Regions from separate parts of the Methylobacterium sp. 092160098-2 genome, predicted to be linked through region 2. Evidence: riboswitches for the same ligand, from Rfam matches in the RefSeq annotation. Region 2 holds a riboswitch; each other region holds the start of a gene.

Region 1 (4,078 bases), on a different contig from region 2:
AGGGCGGCGAAGCCGGACAGCCACAGCAGGACCGTCCGCCACAGATCGGCCCGGGCGCGCAGCGGCGTCAGGTAGATCCAATGCGCCACGGCGCCGGCCCAGTTCCAGCCGCGCTCGAAGCGGGTCGTGTCGAGGGCGACCTCGCCGGTGACCTGAGACACGTAGAGCTCGGTCCCGGCCGCATCGTCGAGGACGACCTTCAGGAACGGCCGGAGCGGATCGTACCGGGCCGTGACGGTCCACTGGTCCCGCTCGACCGGATCGACATGTGCGCCCGGAATCCCCTCGGCCGCGAGACGCAACGCATCCTCGGGCGTCAGCGGGCCGAGCCGCTCCCCGGTCCGCGCCGAGACCGTGGCCCGGCGTCCCTCGCGGTCGGCGATCCGGTAGACCGGTTCCGCACCGCGCATCTCCAGGGCGAAGGCCGCCGGCACGCCGGCAAGACCGCCGGCCCGCAGCGCGTCGTCGGGCGCCACCGCGACGCGCTCCCAGGCGATCGGTGCCAGTCGGTCCAGGCGCTCGGCCCCGGTGAGCGCCGGGAACGGCACGTAGAGCATCACCAGTCCGGAGCCGATCCACAGGGCGAAGAACAGCCCCGCGGCGATCCCGGCCCAGCGGTGGAACAGCAGCAGCCAGCGCCGTCCCGCCTTGCCGAGCCGCCGCGGCAGGCTCACCACGTCACCGTGTAGGCGACCTCGACCGAGCGCGGCCGCCCGAGCAGCCAGTTGGTCCCGACCCCGTTCACGGCATTGCCGCTGATCGCGTAGACCTTGTCGAACAGGTTGTAGACCCGCAGCGACAGGCGCGACTCCGCCGTGACCTGATGGTCGAGGACCACGTTGACGAGGTTGTAGGCCGGGCGCCGCGCCGTATTGCCGAAGTCGCTGTAGACCTGCCCCACGTTCTGAAGCCCGACCCGCGCGATCCAGTCGCGGTAGACGTCCCAGGTCAGCCAGAGGTTGGCCACCCGCTCCGGCACGTCGATCGGCTGATTGCCGGCATACGACACGGTGGCGCCGTTCACAGTCTGGTCGAACCGGTCGTACTGCGCGTGCAGCAGCGCGAGGTTGCCGTCCAGCCGCCAGCCCGGAGCAAAGCGCCAGCCCAAGGCCAGCTCGAATCCCTGCGAGGACTGGCTCCCCACCTGCGTGGACAGCGTCGGCTGGCCGGGGATTGCCGAGATCAGGTTGTCCTTGACGATCCGGTAGCCCGCGATGGTCCATTCCACGGCACCGTCGAAGGCAAGACCCTTGGCGCCGATCTCGACTTGATCGCCTGTGGCGAGCTTGAAGCCCGCCAGCGACTGGTTCAGCGTGATCAGGCTGTTCACCGGGTCGGTGGCGAAGCTGTACTGGGCGTAGAGCGCGCTGTCCGGCGTCGGGTTGTAGACGAGGCCGAACCGGTAGCCCAGCGCCCGGTAGGTCTTCTCGAACCGCGATCCCGTCTGCAGGTCCTCCCGATTCAGCGTCGGTACGTCGAGGCGCACGCCGGTGAGGAACGAGAGCTTGTCCGACAGGATCAGACGGTCCTCCGCGAAGACCGAGGCTTGGCTCGTCTGCGTGGCGTAGGCCGGACGGGCTCGCCCGTTCTGCGGGAAGAGGCCCGGATCGTAGCCGACGAGCGGCACGCTCGTGGGCTGGTCGAAGTAGAAGTTGTTGGTGTGCCGGAAGTCGATGTGGTTCACGTCGAACCCGGCCACGAACTGGTTGGGCAAGCCGAACAGGCTGCCCCGGAACGTCGCGTCGAGCCGGTCACCGACCTGCTCCTGGCTGTGGTAGATTTCCAGATAGTCGCCCCGGTCCACCAGCCCGGTGCCGCGGTTGTAGGAATATTGCTCGACGTCGAGCCAGTGGCGCCGGCTGGTGAGCCGGTAGGCGGTGTTGCGGATCGTGATGTCGGCCGAGGGCGACCATTCGGTCTTGAGCTGGGTCCAGTTGTCGGCCCAGGTGATCTTCGCGTCCCGGACGTTGTAGTTGTTGAACCGGATGAGATCCGGGATCCGTCCCTCGACGAGCGGCGTGCCCCAGTAGCGGGCGGGCTCCTGGTAGCCGAAATCGTGGCTCAGGGTGAACGCCAGATCGGCGCTCGGCCGGAACAGCAGGGCGGCCGAGACCGCGAGGTTGCGGAAATCGCCCTCCGGCCGGATCCAGCCGTCGGCGCGATTGCCGCTGACGTTGAGGCGATACGCGAAGGTGTCGCCGAACTCCGCTTGACCGATTCCACCGCCCGAATCGAACGCAAGGCGCGCGACGCTATCCGTGCCGACAACGGCGCGGGCGGCGTTGATCGGCACGAAGACCGGCTTCTTCGGCACCACGTTGATTACGCCGCCGATGGCGCCGTCGCCGTAGAGCACCGAAGACGGGCCGCGGAGCACCTCAATCCGCTCGACGTTCCACGTGTCGAACGGGAAGGTCACCGTGTTGGCGCCGACGTAGAAGCGCGTGCCGTCGTAGAGCTGCTGGATCGAGTTCGGGCCGGCGAAGCCCCGGGATGTGAAGGCGCCGTTGCCGTTGCCGGGTGCCGCGATGGTGGTGATGCCGGTGGCGTCCTGGGTCACGGCTTCGGCGATCGTATCCTGGCCGCGCAGCCGCGCGGTCTCACCCGACACGATGTCGAGGCTGGCCGGCGTCTCCAGCGGCGTCAGACCGAGGCGACTCGCGGTCCGGTCGGGGGTGCGCAAATTGAGGCCGTTCGGTGCAGCGTGGTTCGGGTCTCCGCCCGCGCCGGCCACGGCGAGTTCATCCAGGGTGACGGCCTCCTGGGCGGCGGTCGGACTGGCGAGGAGCGCGAGGAGAACGCCGCAGAGGGGAGCCGGCCCGCCGGAGCGGGCGCGATGGATCGAGAGAAGCATGGGGGAAGCGGTCCGTGCACGGCGCGCGCCGGCCCCTTTGTCCTATAAGCATTGTAATAACATTACAATGCCTCGACCATCTGGAAACCTGAGCCTGAACGGGTGCGCGGAGGCCCCCCGGAACAGGGATCGCAGGTCGCGAAACGGTGGAGACGGACATGGGAACGGCGTCGCGGGCGCGCTTGCTGTGGCACGTCACCGCGAACGAGGCCTCGGCGGCCGCCTCCCCTCGGGATTGACGGCGCCTCGACACCCGCCAGGACACCCCGCCCGGCGCGTTTCGCGTGTGACCACGGCTGACGGCAGGTCTCCTGGCTCGCGGGTCGCCGCCCTCGCACCGTCTTCCCGGGGTGACCCAGTGACGTGGTGGTGAAGGGCTCGCCGCTTACAGTTGCGGGGGCAGCCGCGGCTTCGGGGCGGACCCCTCATCGCGTTCCCTTTTGATCCCCGAGGGGAACCGTCGAGGAACAGCTTGGCCGTCGTGCGTCCGGGCGTCAACCGCACGTCCGGGAGTTGTCGTGGATCGACGCGGCGGCCCGCCGGTTCGTTGCGGCGCCGTCGGGAACGATCTAGCCGGTTCGGCATGACGGTCTGGCGTCCCCCTGCGGAGATCCGCGTGAAGGCCTTGGGGCTCCCTCGGCGCGGCGATAGCCTGCTGGTGGCGGAGATCCATGCGGATGACGGGCGGCTGACAGGTGTCCGGCCCCTCGGTGGCAGCGTTGCGTTCGGTGAGAGGGCCGAGGACGCGCTGATCCGGGAGTTCGAAGAGGAGCTCGGCATCACCGTCACGGTGCTCGGCGGCCCGCGCGTCGTGGAGAACATCTTCCTGCACGAGGGGCAGGTCGGGCACGAGGTGCTGTTCCTGTTCCCGGTCGCCCTGCCGCCCGGCCGGTTCGACGGACAGGAGCGCTTCGTCTTCCACGAGGATTGCGGCACCGCCTGCGTGGCGCGGTGGTGCGATCTCGACGGGCTCGACGTCCCGGGCGGGCCGGAACTCTTCCCGACCGGCCTGAAGGCCTGGCTCCGCGCGGCGTGGGACGCGGAGCCCTGACGGGCGCGATCGCGCTGCCGCCTTTGCCGCTGCGCGCGGGCGATGCTACAGCCGTGCAATCCCATCGGTCCGGACGTCCGCGACGCCGCGGCCCATGCGCCCGGACGCTCCGTCCGAAGCGGAGACGGGTGCCGGCGGAAGCATGACGACACGACCTCCCAAAAGCGGCGGGC
Region 2 (4,078 bases):
GCCGCCCGCACCCGCTCGCCTACACCCTGACGCCGGTCCGGCTCTACAGGAAGGACCGGGGCCGTTACGCCGCCTCGCCGGTGCACGACCGGGTGGCGCTGGAACCCGGCGTCACGCCGGGGCGGCTCAGGGGCGTGATCCATCATTTCTCGGTGCGCTCGCTCGGCGACCAGCTCGACAAGCTGAATCGCTACTCCGACCAGCAGGCGGAGGACTTGGAGACGCGGGGCGTGGTGATCCCGACCTGGCGGGTGTTCGTGGAACTGCCGGGCAACTTCTTGAAGGCCTATCTCGGGCGCCGCCACTTCGTGCGCGGCACCTACGGCTTCCTGACGGCGATGAACTACGCGATCTCGCGGCATCTGCGCGTCGCGAAGCATGTCGAGCGCCGCCGCGTGGCCGCCGCCCGCCAGGATCGGGTTGACCCGCCGGATCCGACCTTCTAGAGCCAGAGCGCCGGAGACGTGGCCGAGCGGCTGAAGGCACTCGTTTGCTAAATGAGCATACCCAGAAATGGGTATCGAGGGTTCGAATCCCTCCGTCTCCGCCATTTAGCCCTAAGATGTTGTAAAAGCAGCACTTTTCTCGCTTCGTCCGGCCAGCTTTGGGGACACAGCGTCATCGTAGCCGTACGGGATGAGGCCAAAGGTGCGGCACCCCGACCACCTGCAATGCCGTCGTGGGCGCTGGTCCCTGCGACTCAGGGTGCCAGCCCATCTCGTCTCCACGGTCGGACAGACCCACCTCGTCCGGGCTCTCGACGCGAGCACCGAGGCTGTTGCGCGGCAGCGACGGTGGATCGCGCTGGCGCTGCTCTGGGACTGGATCGGTGCGCAGACCGTATCGGACGGTTGGGAGCCCGCCCGGGCGGCTGCCCTGACCGGTTCAGGACGGTCCCGCGACGATACCGGGCGCGAGTGCCCCGACCCAACGCCTCATTCTCTCCCCAAGAGACGACCCGAAAGGATGGCCGCGATCATGCTCATCCAGGGGGCTCATCGCGCCAGACCACAATGCTCACGACGCTGGAGCGCTGGTTGAAGGAGATCGATGGGTCCAGACCAAGCAATCTCGGATGCAGCACGCCCTTGCCGTCCGGGAGTTCGCACAAACTCAGCCGTCAAACTATGCCGTCCGCGGCGTGGATCGACGCACCGCGGGTGAGTTCGTCAGCGACGTGCTCCTGCGGAGTCGGGCGTCTCAGGCCACGGTCCATCGACAGATCGCGGCGCTCTCTTCGATGTGGCAGCGGCTCATCAAGCGTGGCTTTGTCGCCGACAATCCGTGGCTGGGCCAGGGTAGCGTCGCGAACGGATCGAGGCAGGAGCCATCGAAGCGCGCCGACACCGCTGATGAGCTTGTCACGCTCCTCACGGCTGATCCTGTGGCGATCATGGGCCAGCGGTAGGGGACGGTGCTGTTCGACCTCATGCGGGTCGGCTTACTGACCGGCTGCCGCATCAGCGAGCCTTGCCAGCTTCGCACCGCCGACATGCGCACAGAGGGGCGAGCGTTCCGCATCTCTCACGGAAAACGGAGCATGCCCGGCGCGTCGTACCAGTTCATGGATCAGCTTGGCCGATTTTGCAGCAGCGCGTTGCACGCTCGTCAGACGGCTGGGTATGCTCGGGTCTCACGCCCGCGGGGCCGGACGGGAAGCGAAGCTGGATCGTGGTGAAGCGATTTGCCACCTTTTGCCAGAAGGTGCTTGGGCCCAGCAAACAGGTCGATGTCCATAGCTTCAGACGATACTTCGCAACTTATCTCCAACGGGCCTCTACGCACACCACAACAGTAAACAGCAGCGTTATCGCCGAGCTTATGGGTCACGCCAAGCCGCGCTCGGCCTTGCCGTATACGCGTCAGGACTCGGACCGGAGCAACTCCGAGCCGCCATCGAGGCTTTAGATCGGGCGATCGAACCACAGGTGATCAAGCCTCTTATAGCCAAACCGTGTCGCTTCGCGTCCGGTCAAGTTCGGCAATGGGTGTGACGCGGTAATTGGCGCGATGCGCGGAAGCGACCGTTCGATAACGGCGAGGTTACGGACCCCATTGTCACAGCGAGGCCACACACGGTCGCCGATCTTCCTCATGGCTTGACGTGGCCTGACAAGGCGACGGATGGTGACAGCGACGGTTCCCTTCGGGGATCAAAAGGGAACGCGGTGAAGGGCTTGCCCTGAAGCCGCGGCTGCCCCCGCAACTGTAAGCGGCGAGCCCAGCACCACCGCGTCACTGGATGTGCCTCATCCGGGAAGACGGTGCGAGGGCGGTGACCCGCGAGCCAGGAGACCTGCCGTCAGTCGTGGTCACACGCGAAACGCGTCGGGCGGGGTGTCCTGACGGGTGTCGAAGCGCCGGGCTGACGCTGGGCGTGGAGACCTCATTCGCGGTGACGTGCCACTCCCGTCGCCCGAGGCTCCCGTGTCCCGTCGTCCCACCATCCGAATGCTCTCGACCTGGTCGGGCGTCGGCCTCGCCGCCCTGGCCTCGGCGGCCGCAGCTCAGGACCGCTCCACGCCGAGTGCGGCGACCACCGAGACGACGCTGGAGGAGATCTCGGTCACCGCCGACACAGCCGTATCCGCATCGCCGCGCGTCGGTCCGGCCGCGAGCGCGGGCTACGTCGGGGGTACGACCGGGATCGGTGGGATCAGCACCCCCGTGGCTTCCGCCAGTTCGGGTGTCATCACGGGCGCACAGCTTAACAGCCGTCCGGTGACGCGCCCCGGCGAGGTGTTGGAGTCGGTGCCGGGCCTGATCGTCACGCAGCACTCCGGCGAGGGCAAAGCCAATCAGTTCTTCTTGCGCGGGTTCAACCTCGACCACGGCACCGACATAGCCCTGTTCCTCGACGGCATGCCGCTCAACATGCGAACCCATGCCCACGGACAAGGCTACGCCGACATCAACTTCCTGATCCCGGAACTCGTCGGCGCGGTGGAATTCCACAAGGGTCCGTATTTCGTCCGCGACGGTGACTTCGCCTCTGCGGGCTCCGTGCGGATCGACTATCTCGACACGACCGCGAAAAACGTCGCCCTGACCTCCATCGGCAGCTTCGGCTACAAGCGCGCGCTCTCGATCGCTACCGTACCACTCGGTGAGGGCAACCTCCTCCTCGCGGGGGAAGCCCAGGTCTACGACGGCCCGTGGGTGGTCCCGGACGCCCTGCGCAAGATCAACGGCGTGGCCCGCTACAGCCAGGGTACGCCGCTCGACGGCTTCTCGGTCACCGGCATGGCCTATGCGGCGCGCTGGACCGCCACCAACCAGATCCCAGAGCGCGCTGTGACGGAGGGGCTGATCAGCCGCTACGGCACGATCAACCCGACCGATGGCGGCGACACCTCGCGCTTCTCGCTCTCGGGCAAGTTCAGCGCAACGGACGACACGGGCGTGACGCGGGCCTCGGCCTACGTCATCCGATCCCAATTGAACCTGTTCAACGACTTCACTTACTTCCTCAATGATCCGGTGAACGGCGACCAGTTCCACCAGCTCGATCAGCGCATCATCGGCGGCGGTGAGGCCCTGCATATCTTCCAGGGCGACCTGTTCGGGAGGCCGATGGAAAACGAGATCGGCGTGCAGACCCGCACCGACTCGATCCGCGTCGGCCTGTTCAACACAACGAACCGGCAGTATCGCTCGGGCGTGCTCGACGACCGGGTGGTGGAGACAAGTGGAGCCTTCTACTTCGACAACCGCGTGCGCTGGACCGACTGGCTGCGCACCAGCGTCGGTTTCCGCGCGGACGGATACTACGCCAGCGTCGTCTCGGACACGCCAGCCAATTCGGGCAAGGCGCGCGATGGCATCGTCAACCCAAAGCTCGGCCTGACGCTCGGGCCGTGGTTCGACACCGAACTCTTCGTGAACTACGGCGGCGGCTTCCACTCGAACGATGTGCGCGGCGTGACCGCCACGGTGGATCCGACCTCCTCGCTGTTCAACACGACCCGCTCGCCCTTCCTCGTGCCCTCCACGGGCTACGAGATCGGCCTGCGCAACCGGTCCATTGCCGGGCTGGAGACGAGCCTCGCCCTGTTCCGGCTCGATTTCGCCTCAGAGA
Region 3 (4,078 bases), 1.1 Mb from region 2:
ACCACTTTCCCGATCGTGGGAATCGACTGAAAGCCCTGCGGCCAATTGGACGCGAAGTAGAACACCTGCTCGACGCGCTCCGAAAGGTGGCAGATCGCCGGCCCGAAGGTTCCGAGCCCGAAGACGAGGTAGCGGCCGTTCACCAGAGCGGCAACGTCGGAGATCAGCGATTCGCTCTGGATCTCTACGGGCAGGCCGCGCTGCGCCGCATAGGCCTCCACTTCTGCAATGACCGGGTTGAGCCGGTTCTCGAAGACGAGCTTGACGGAACGGATGCGGCCCTCGGCCTGCAGCCGGTCGATGACCATCCGGTAGAAGGCGAAGGGCGGCTGCGGATAGTGCGGGTCGACCCAGGTGCTGAAGATGTCGCCCGACCGGATATGGATCAGGAGCTGATCGTCGGGCTTGGCCGCAAATGTCCGCGGCAGGCCGTTGAACAGGGGCCGGATCACATCCTGAACGATCGCGCGCGAGTCGATCGGGCCCTGCAGCGCCGTCACCCGCTCGAACTGCGTCGGATCGAAAAACAGCCCTGACAGGAAGTAGCCGTCCGGCGGAAGCGGCTCGTCCGGCGGAATGAACGTGATGCCGTCGCAGGTCAGCCTCTGGGTCAGAAAGATCACCTTGCTGCGGTCGACCTTCGGGACCTTGATGTATTTCAGGTTGAGCGCCTTCGCGATCGAGACCGCGATGATGTACTGCACGAGGCAGTTGCCGAAGGCGCCGTTCTCGAACAGCGACAGGCCGACGAGGTTGCGGCTAGCCCGGCCAGGCGCGGCTTCGAGATTGTAGGTGACGTAGACGTTAGCGCCGGGCTTCTCGTTCAGGAGCGTGATGTCGAGCCAGAGGAGCGCCCGCAGGGCGATGAGGTCGATGGCGGCTTCATCGGCGCGGATGTCGACGCCTGCGACGAGCGCAGGATCCGGCACCGCGATCCGCACGAGACGCGCCCAGGCCCGCTCGTCGGCGCCGATGGCGGCCACGAGGGCGCCCGGCTTGGCGGTCCAGCCGACGATGTCGGGCGCGGACCACGTGACGCCGTCCTGCGAGACCTCGACGGCCACATCGCCGACCTCGGGCGCGACAGCATCCTGTACGGGTCGCAGCGCGACCGCGCGGATCGGAAAGCGACCGCCCAGATCGATCTCGAGCCAGGCGGTGTCTTCATCCTGTACGATCCGGGGGGCGCGGCCGGTGGCGAGATCGACGAGGACCGGGCTCGGATCGTCTGCGAGGGCCATCGGGTCTCCGAGAACTGAGCGGAGGTGCCCATGCCGGGCCGGCCGGGCATCCGGTGCGGCGGTGCCCGCATCGGGGCGTGGACGTCAAGCCCGGCCACCCGCGAAGGGACGCACGGGAATCCGAACGGATCTGGCGCCGCTCCGTTGTGTCGTCGCCGGCATGCGTCTACAACGTGCCGGTGACGGTGCCCTGGCAACGGGGTGAAAAGGGAATGCGGTGAGGGGTTTCGCCCCGATTCCGCGGCTGCCCCCGCAACTGTGAGCGGCGAGCGCCTGCCAAGCGCCACCGGAGCGATCCGGGAAGGCGGTGGGCGCGCCGAGCCGCGAGCCAGGAGACCTGCCGTCGCAACAGGATCCCGCAATGCCGCCGGTGGGGCGGCTGGAGACACTCGACGATGACCGCTCAGACCCTCGCCCCCGTCGCCGCCGGTACCCGCTCGTCGGAGCGTCCGGTCGCCGTCGCGCTCGCGGCCATGCTGGGCCTCGGCCTGCTGTTCATGGCGGGTTTCTCGCCGGCGATCGCGTTCCACAACGCGGCGCACGACTTCCGCCATACCCAGAACTTCCCCTGTCACTGACGCCCTCGGCGCAGGGATGATCATTCGGCTTCTGTCGGCGGCCCTGGCCGCCGGCTTCTTCGCGGCTGCCGTTGTGACGGGCCTCGAACTCACGCTGACCTCGCCGCTGATCGTCGCGGCCGAGCGCTACGAGCAGCAGGAACCCTCGCATCAGGCCGCGAAGGCCCTTCCGATCGTGCTCGCCCATGCCGGGCATGACCACGCCGCACCCGCCGCGGCACCGGAATGGCAGCCCGGCCCCGGACTGCCGCGGATGGCCTTCACCGGTCTTGCGACCCTCGTCGGCGGCGTCGGCTACGCCCTGCTGCTCGGCGCGGTGATGATCGCCTGCGGCCGCGAGCCGACGCCGCAGGTCGGTCTCGCCTTCGCGGTGGCGGGCTTCGCCAGCGTCGCCCTCGCGCCGGGCCTCGGCCTGCCGCCGGAACTGCCCGGCAGCGCCGCTGCACCGCTGGCCGCGCGGCAGGCTTGGTGGGTGATGACCGCGGCGGCGACCGGAATGGGACTCTACCTGATCACGATCCGCCGTGCTCTGATCACGATCCTGGGTGGCCTCGTCCTGATCATAACCCCCCACGTCGTCGGCGCCCCGCAGGCGCCGGAGGGCGCGTCGGAGCTTCCGGCCGCGCTGGCCGCACAGTTCGCCGCCCGGTCGCTGGCGATCAGCTTCGTCTTCTGGATCTTGATCGGGTTGGGGCTCGGCTGGGCGTGGCAGGCGTTTTCCCGCGACACGCAACGGGGAACGGCCCGTGCCTGAGACCGTCCTGTACGTCTGCACGACCTGCCGCCGTCCGGACGACGATCCGGATGGACCGCGCGCCGGAGCACGCCTTCTGGAGGCGCTTCAGGCCCGGAGCGCCGGCACGCCGGACCTGCGGATCGAGGCGGTGGAATGCCTGTCGGTCTGCAAGCGGCCCTGCACCGTGGCGGTCGCCTCGGCCGACCGCTGGACCTACGTCTACGGCGACATGGATCCGGCCGCCTCGGCGGAGACCATCCTCGCCGGGCTCGCGGCCTATGCGGCGACCTCGGACGGCATCGTGCCCTGGCGCGAGCGTCCGGAGGCCTTCCGCAAGGGCGTGATCGCCCGCATCCCCCCGTTCCCTGAACCCCGCCCGCTCCCCGCCGGCACCCTGGAGGCCGCGGAATGACCATCGTGAACAAGATCCCCTGCACCATCGTCACGGGCTTCCTCGGAGCCGGCAAGACGACACTGGTCCGCCACGTGGTCGAGAACGCCAGGGGGCGCCGCCTCGCCATCCTGGTCAACGAGTTCGGCGACGTCGGTTTCGACAAGTCCTTCCTCGCCGCCTGCGGGGTCGAAGGCTGCACCGAAGAGGCTATCGTCGAGCTGCCGAATGGCTGCATCTGCTGCACGGTCGCGGACGATTTCGTTCCGGCGCTGGAGACTCTTCTCGGCCGCGCCGAGCCGCCGGAGCACATCCTGATCGAGACCTCGGGCCTCGCGCTGCCGAAGCCGTTGGTTCAGGCGTTCCAGTGGCCGGCGATCCGCTCGCGGGTCACCGTCGACGGGGTCGTCGCAGTGGTCGACGGCCCGGCCGTCGCCGCCGGCGTCTTCGCGGACGATCCGGAGGCACTGGCCGCCCAGCGGGCCGCGGACCAATCGGTCGATCACGACAATCCGCTGGAAGAGGTCTTCGAGGACCAACTCCTCTGCGCCGACCTCGTGGTCCTCAACAAGGCCGACCTCATCGATGCCCCGACCCGCGCTCGGGTGCGTGCCGAGGTGGAAGGCCACCTGCCCCGGGCCGTGAAGGTGGTGGAGACCGAGAACGGCGTCATCGACCCGCGGGTGCTGCTCGGCCTCGCGGCGGCCGCCGAGGACGATCTCGATTCCCGCCCGTCGCATCACGGCGAGGGCGAGGATCACGACCACGACGACTTCGAGACCGTGGCGCTGCCCATCCGCCCTGCGATCACGGCGGGCGATCTGGCGGCCCGGGTCGAGAAGGCAGCCGAGATCCCGGGCGTCCTGCGGATCAAGGGTTTCGCCGAGGTCGAGGGCAAGGCGATGCGCCTCGTGGTGCAGGGGGTCGGCCGGCGCGTGGCCCACCATTTCGACCGGCCGTGGAAGTCCGGGGAGGCACGGGATGGCAACCTCGTGGTGATCGGCCTCAAGGGGTTCGACCAGCGCGCCGTCGCTGCGGCCCTCGCGGGATGACGGCCGCCGCGCGCGCCTGCGCGGCTGACGGCGGCGCGCCGGTGCGCGCGGCCGCGGTTTAGGGGCCGTCGATGCATCTC
Region 4 (4,078 bases), 1.8 Mb from region 2:
CACTCCAGACCTTCTGGGACGCCGTCTCGCGCGCGGCCCGGTTCAGCCCGCTGCAGCGCAGCCCGCTCGACGTGATACTGGGCCGCTGGACGCTCGATTCCGCGCCTCTGTATCTGGCCGCGGACCTGATGGCGCGGGTCTTCTCCCCGTATGACCTCAATCCGCACGACTTCAACCCGCTCAGACAGATCTTGGACTCGCGGCTGGATTTCGAGCGCATCGCACGGAGCCGGATCAAGCTCTTCGTCACCGCGACGGATGTTCATACGGGCCGGGGCCGGGTGTTCCGCAACGCCGAGGTCACGGCCGACGTGCTCCTCGCCTCGGCATGCCTGCCGACCCTGTTCCAGGCGGTGCGGATCGACGGTGCCTCTTACTGGGATGGAGGCTATTCCGGAAACCCGACGATCACCCCCCTGGTCCGCGAATGCGAGTCGCGCGATACGATCATCGTGCAGGTCAATCCGGTCGAGCGCAGACAAGCGCCGACCTCGGCCCGGGAGATCCTCAACCGGCTCAACGAGATCTCCTTCAACGCGGTCCTGCTCAAGGAACTGCGGATGATGGCCTTGCTGCGGCAGGTCGCGCCCACGGACAATTCCGAGTGCGCACGATGGGCGGCCATGCGCATGCACCGCATCGCCAGCGACGTTGTCGCCGAGCTGGGCTCGTCCTCGAAGCTCAATGCGGAATGGGCATTCCTGACGATGCTTCGGGACGAGGGACGCCGGAGCGCCGCGACGTTCCTGACCGATCATGGGCCGGATCTAGGCCGGCGTCCGTCCTTCGACCTCGACCGACTGCTCGAAGGCGTCTGACGCAGCCGGAACGCTCCGTCGCGTGGCAGAGCTCGCAGAACTTGATCAAAATCAAGGCGCCTATATTGATTTATGTCTTATATTTATTTAATATAAATACAGCATGTGTTCCATTTATCAGTCTTGCGCGTTGCAGATCGACGATATCTTGTCAGACTAAATGGGCCTCTGCCCGAGCCTCTTCACACCGGTTCACGCGCATGATCGGCGCGGCACTTCGCAGTCGGACCGGCCCGATTCCGGGGGAGCACCTTCACACCGAAGACCGCTCGTCGCATCCGGCCGGCCCCGGAAACGGCCCGGCGCCCACAGACAGAGGAGTGAACGCTTATGCACACGATCCGGGCTCTTCGCGCGGCGCTGGCCGCCTTACCCCTGTTGACCTTCGCGACGTTCGCGGACGCGACGGCCGCTGGCCCCACACCGGGCAAGGCGCTGGCCGGACCGACGGTGTCGGAAGCCAGGGTCACCATCGGCCGTCACAAGGCACTTCCGAAGAAGAAGCGTATCCATCGCGAGCGGAAGATGTAGGGGCGATCGAGCGACCGCAAATGCACGACTGACTTGACCGGCTGGCTTTGAACCGAACCGATCGAGAGCATGTGCCTGGTGCAAAGCCAGCCGGTCAGGGTATCGGGTTCGTGCCGAACGAGAAGTTTTGGCACGGGGCCACCGCGACCACGGCGATGACGCATGCCGCGATCCACGGCTGGACGGCAAGGCCGGCCCTGAGATGGAGCGGGTCACCGAAGGACCGTATGCCGAATCATGAGCTCGGGCCGCGCGTTCGACAGTCAGCAACACGATGCCAAGAGCGGACCATCGGATTTCCATTCAGCTGAGACGCTCGGCGCCCAGCGGCGCATGAAACAGGGCGTCGATGACCGCTCGTCCGTTCGGTTCAGCATGGCGCATATCCAGCCGCCATCGGCCCGCCGATCTCATTCGGACCCGCGTCGTCCGAGCCCAATCCGGTCCATCACCGCAACGTGAGAGCCGTGCATTCCATTGGGGATCGGACTGTGTCCATAGCGCCACACGTAACGTAACACTGTTACAAAGTTCGTCAGGCCCGTTGACCGGATGCGCGCCGGTGGCGAATATCGTCCGGCCAAGGTTCTTCGGGTCCCGGCCCGGAGCTAAGACGGGAATTCGGTGCGCTTTTCGGAGCGAATCCGAAGCTGCCCCCGCAACTGTGAGCGGCGAGCGCCTGCCACCGATGACCACTGGTGCTTGCACTGGGAAGGTCCGGCGGGCGCTTTGACCCGTGAGCCAGGAGACCTGCCTTCGGCACGATGACGTCCCTCGGGCGGGGTGCCCCGGCGGAGCGCGCGGTGTCGCCGTCTCGTGGGCGACGCTGCCCGTATCCCCGTGGCCTCCACCCGGCAACAGCGAGTGTGTGGTGGCGACCTCCGAACGTCCGTCTCTCGGCGAGCCTGCGCGGTTTTCAGCGCCATCAGCGCGTCGTCCGCGGACTCCGCATCGCGGTCGGCGGCTGGCGCTCGCCGCTGTCCTCTCGGCCGGGCTTCCGATCGAGGACGTGCGGGCGCAGGAGAGCGTGACGTTGGAGGAACTCTCGGTCGAGCAGGTCGGGGAGGGTGCCGGCCGCACGACGGCCTCCGGGCGCGGCACCATCGGCCTGATCGGCCCGACGCCGGGATACGGAGCGGGCACGGCCGTCAGCGCCACGCGCACCGCCACTCCGCAGATCGACGTGCCGGTGGCCGTGTCCGTGGCGCCGCGGGAGACGATCACCGACCTCGCCGCCACCCGCGTAGACCGGGCGTTCAACTATCTGCCCGGCGTCGCCCAGCAGAACAATTTCGGGGGTCTCTCGATCTTCAGTTACGCCATTCGTGGTGTGACGACCTCGGAGATCTACAAGAACGGTTTCCCCCTCAATCGCGGGACCCCGCCTCCGCCCGACGCGCAGAACATCGAACGCATCGAGGTGCTCAAGGGACCGGGGGCGGCCCTGTTCGGACGCAGCGATCCCGGCGGGCTCGTCAACCTCATCACCAAGCAACCCACCGCCGAACGGTTCGTCGAGTTCGGCAATCAGGTCGATTCGTTCGGTCTGACCCGCGGCACCATCGATGCCGGCGGTGCCCTGAACGCGGACGGGACGGTCCTCTATCGCTTCAATCTCGCCGCACAGGGGGCCGGCAGCTTCCGCGACTTCGTGGACAGCGACCGGCTGCTCGTGGCTCCAGTGGTGAGTTGGCAGGTCACGCCGGACACACGCGTTACGGTCGAGACCGAGTTCGTGAAGAACCGCATCGTCTTCGACCGGGGCGTGATCGCGCTCAATCGCCAGCTCGGCTTCCTGCCGCTCTCGCGGTTCCTCGGCGAGCCCGGTCAGAGCACCTACCAGAACAACAATTCGCTGCAGGTCCGCGTCGATCATCGCTTCGATGAGAACTGGCAGATGCGGCTCGCCGCTTACTTCAACACCGGCGATCTGGAAGGGGAATCGGCGGAGATCCGCGGAATCGCCGCCAACAACCGCACCGTCTTTCGCGACCGCAACGTGCGCGACTATCGCTGGGACGTGGCGGTCGGTCAGGCCGACCTGATCGGGCGGTTCGATACGGGCGGCATCGGCCACACGCTCCTCCTCGGCATGGACCGGGAGAGCACCGACAGCCGGACGGTCTATCTGCGCTCGAACTTCCGCACGAGCCCCTTCGCCCTCGACATCTATTCGCCGGTCTACGGACAGGCGCTGCCGCCGATCACCATCCCACGCAACAATATCGAGCGCATCACCAATACCGGCCTCTATGCGCAGGACGAGATCGTCCTGAGCCCGGAATGGCGGGCGCTGATCGGCCTTCGGCTCGACATCTTCGAGCAGAGCTTCCGCGAGCGCGTGGTGCGCAGCCAAGTGGACCAGTCGCGGGTCGCGGCCTCGCCCCGGGCGGGCCTGGTCTACCGGCCGATCCCGGAACTCGCCTTCTACACCAATGTCGGCACGAGCTTCCGGCCGAATATCGGCACCGACGCCGCCGCCGTCACGCGCGGCACGGCGCTGCCGCCCGAGACCGGCCTCGGCTACGAGGTCGGCGCCAAGTCCGAATTATTCGGCGGCAATTTGCTCCTCACCGCCGCCGCCTTCCGCGTGGAGCGGGAGAACGTGCTCACGCCCGACCCGGCGAATACCGGCTTCTCCCTCGCGGCCGGCGCCGTGCGCAGCCAGGGCTTTGAGCTGACGGCTCAAGGACAGATCACGCCGGAACTGAAGCTCCTGGCCGGCTACG

Evidence for each region. A riboswitch is a leader RNA that binds a small molecule or an ion and turns the genes downstream of it on or off. The one in region 2 is predicted to bind cobalamin.
Region 1: another riboswitch for cobalamin. It lies ahead of PQI07_RS34315 (TonB-dependent receptor); the one in region 2 lies ahead of PQI07_RS11690 (TonB-dependent receptor).
Region 3: another riboswitch for cobalamin. It lies ahead of PQI07_RS16890 (CbtB domain-containing protein); the one in region 2 lies ahead of PQI07_RS11690 (TonB-dependent receptor).
Region 4: another riboswitch for cobalamin. It lies ahead of PQI07_RS02915 (TonB-dependent siderophore receptor); the one in region 2 lies ahead of PQI07_RS11690 (TonB-dependent receptor).

What each region holds. Positions count from the first base shown of each region.
Region 1 covers NZ_JAQPZJ010000003.1:443,769-447,846, forward strand. Annotated here, with positions in the region: gene PQI07_RS34310 (PepSY domain-containing protein) at 1-677, opposite strand, end outside; gene PQI07_RS34315 (TonB-dependent receptor) at 671-2,854, opposite strand; cobalamin riboswitch at 3,139-3,331, opposite strand; gene PQI07_RS34320 (NUDIX hydrolase) at 3,471-3,905, shown strand; gene PQI07_RS34325 (RluA family pseudouridine synthase) at 4,048-4,078, shown strand, end outside.
Region 2 covers NZ_JAQPZJ010000001.1:2,493,863-2,497,940, reverse strand. Annotated here, with positions in the region: gene PQI07_RS11705 (glycosyltransferase family 2 protein) at 1-446, shown strand, start outside; tRNA gene PQI07_RS11700 (tRNA-Ser) at 459-550, shown strand; gene PQI07_RS37860 (DUF6538 domain-containing protein) at 637-1,041, shown strand; gene PQI07_RS11695 (hypothetical protein) at 1,076-1,408, shown strand; cobalamin riboswitch at 2,121-2,318, shown strand; gene PQI07_RS11690 (TonB-dependent receptor) at 2,452-4,078, shown strand, end outside.
Region 3 covers NZ_JAQPZJ010000001.1:3,579,885-3,583,962, reverse strand. Annotated here, with positions in the region: gene PQI07_RS16895 (discoidin domain-containing protein) at 1-1,241, opposite strand, end outside; cobalamin riboswitch at 1,408-1,600, shown strand; gene PQI07_RS16890 (CbtB domain-containing protein) at 1,637-1,819, shown strand; gene PQI07_RS16885 (CbtA family protein) at 1,836-2,573, shown strand; gene PQI07_RS16880 (DUF1636 domain-containing protein) at 2,566-2,967, shown strand; gene cobW (cobalamin biosynthesis protein CobW) at 2,964-3,998, shown strand; gene cobN (cobaltochelatase subunit CobN) at 4,070-4,078, shown strand, end outside.
Region 4 covers NZ_JAQPZJ010000001.1:645,216-649,293, reverse strand. Annotated here, with positions in the region: gene PQI07_RS02925 (patatin-like phospholipase family protein) at 1-818, shown strand, start outside; gene PQI07_RS02920 (hypothetical protein) at 1,149-1,349, shown strand; cobalamin riboswitch at 1,916-2,122, shown strand; gene PQI07_RS02915 (TonB-dependent siderophore receptor) at 2,359-4,078, shown strand, end outside.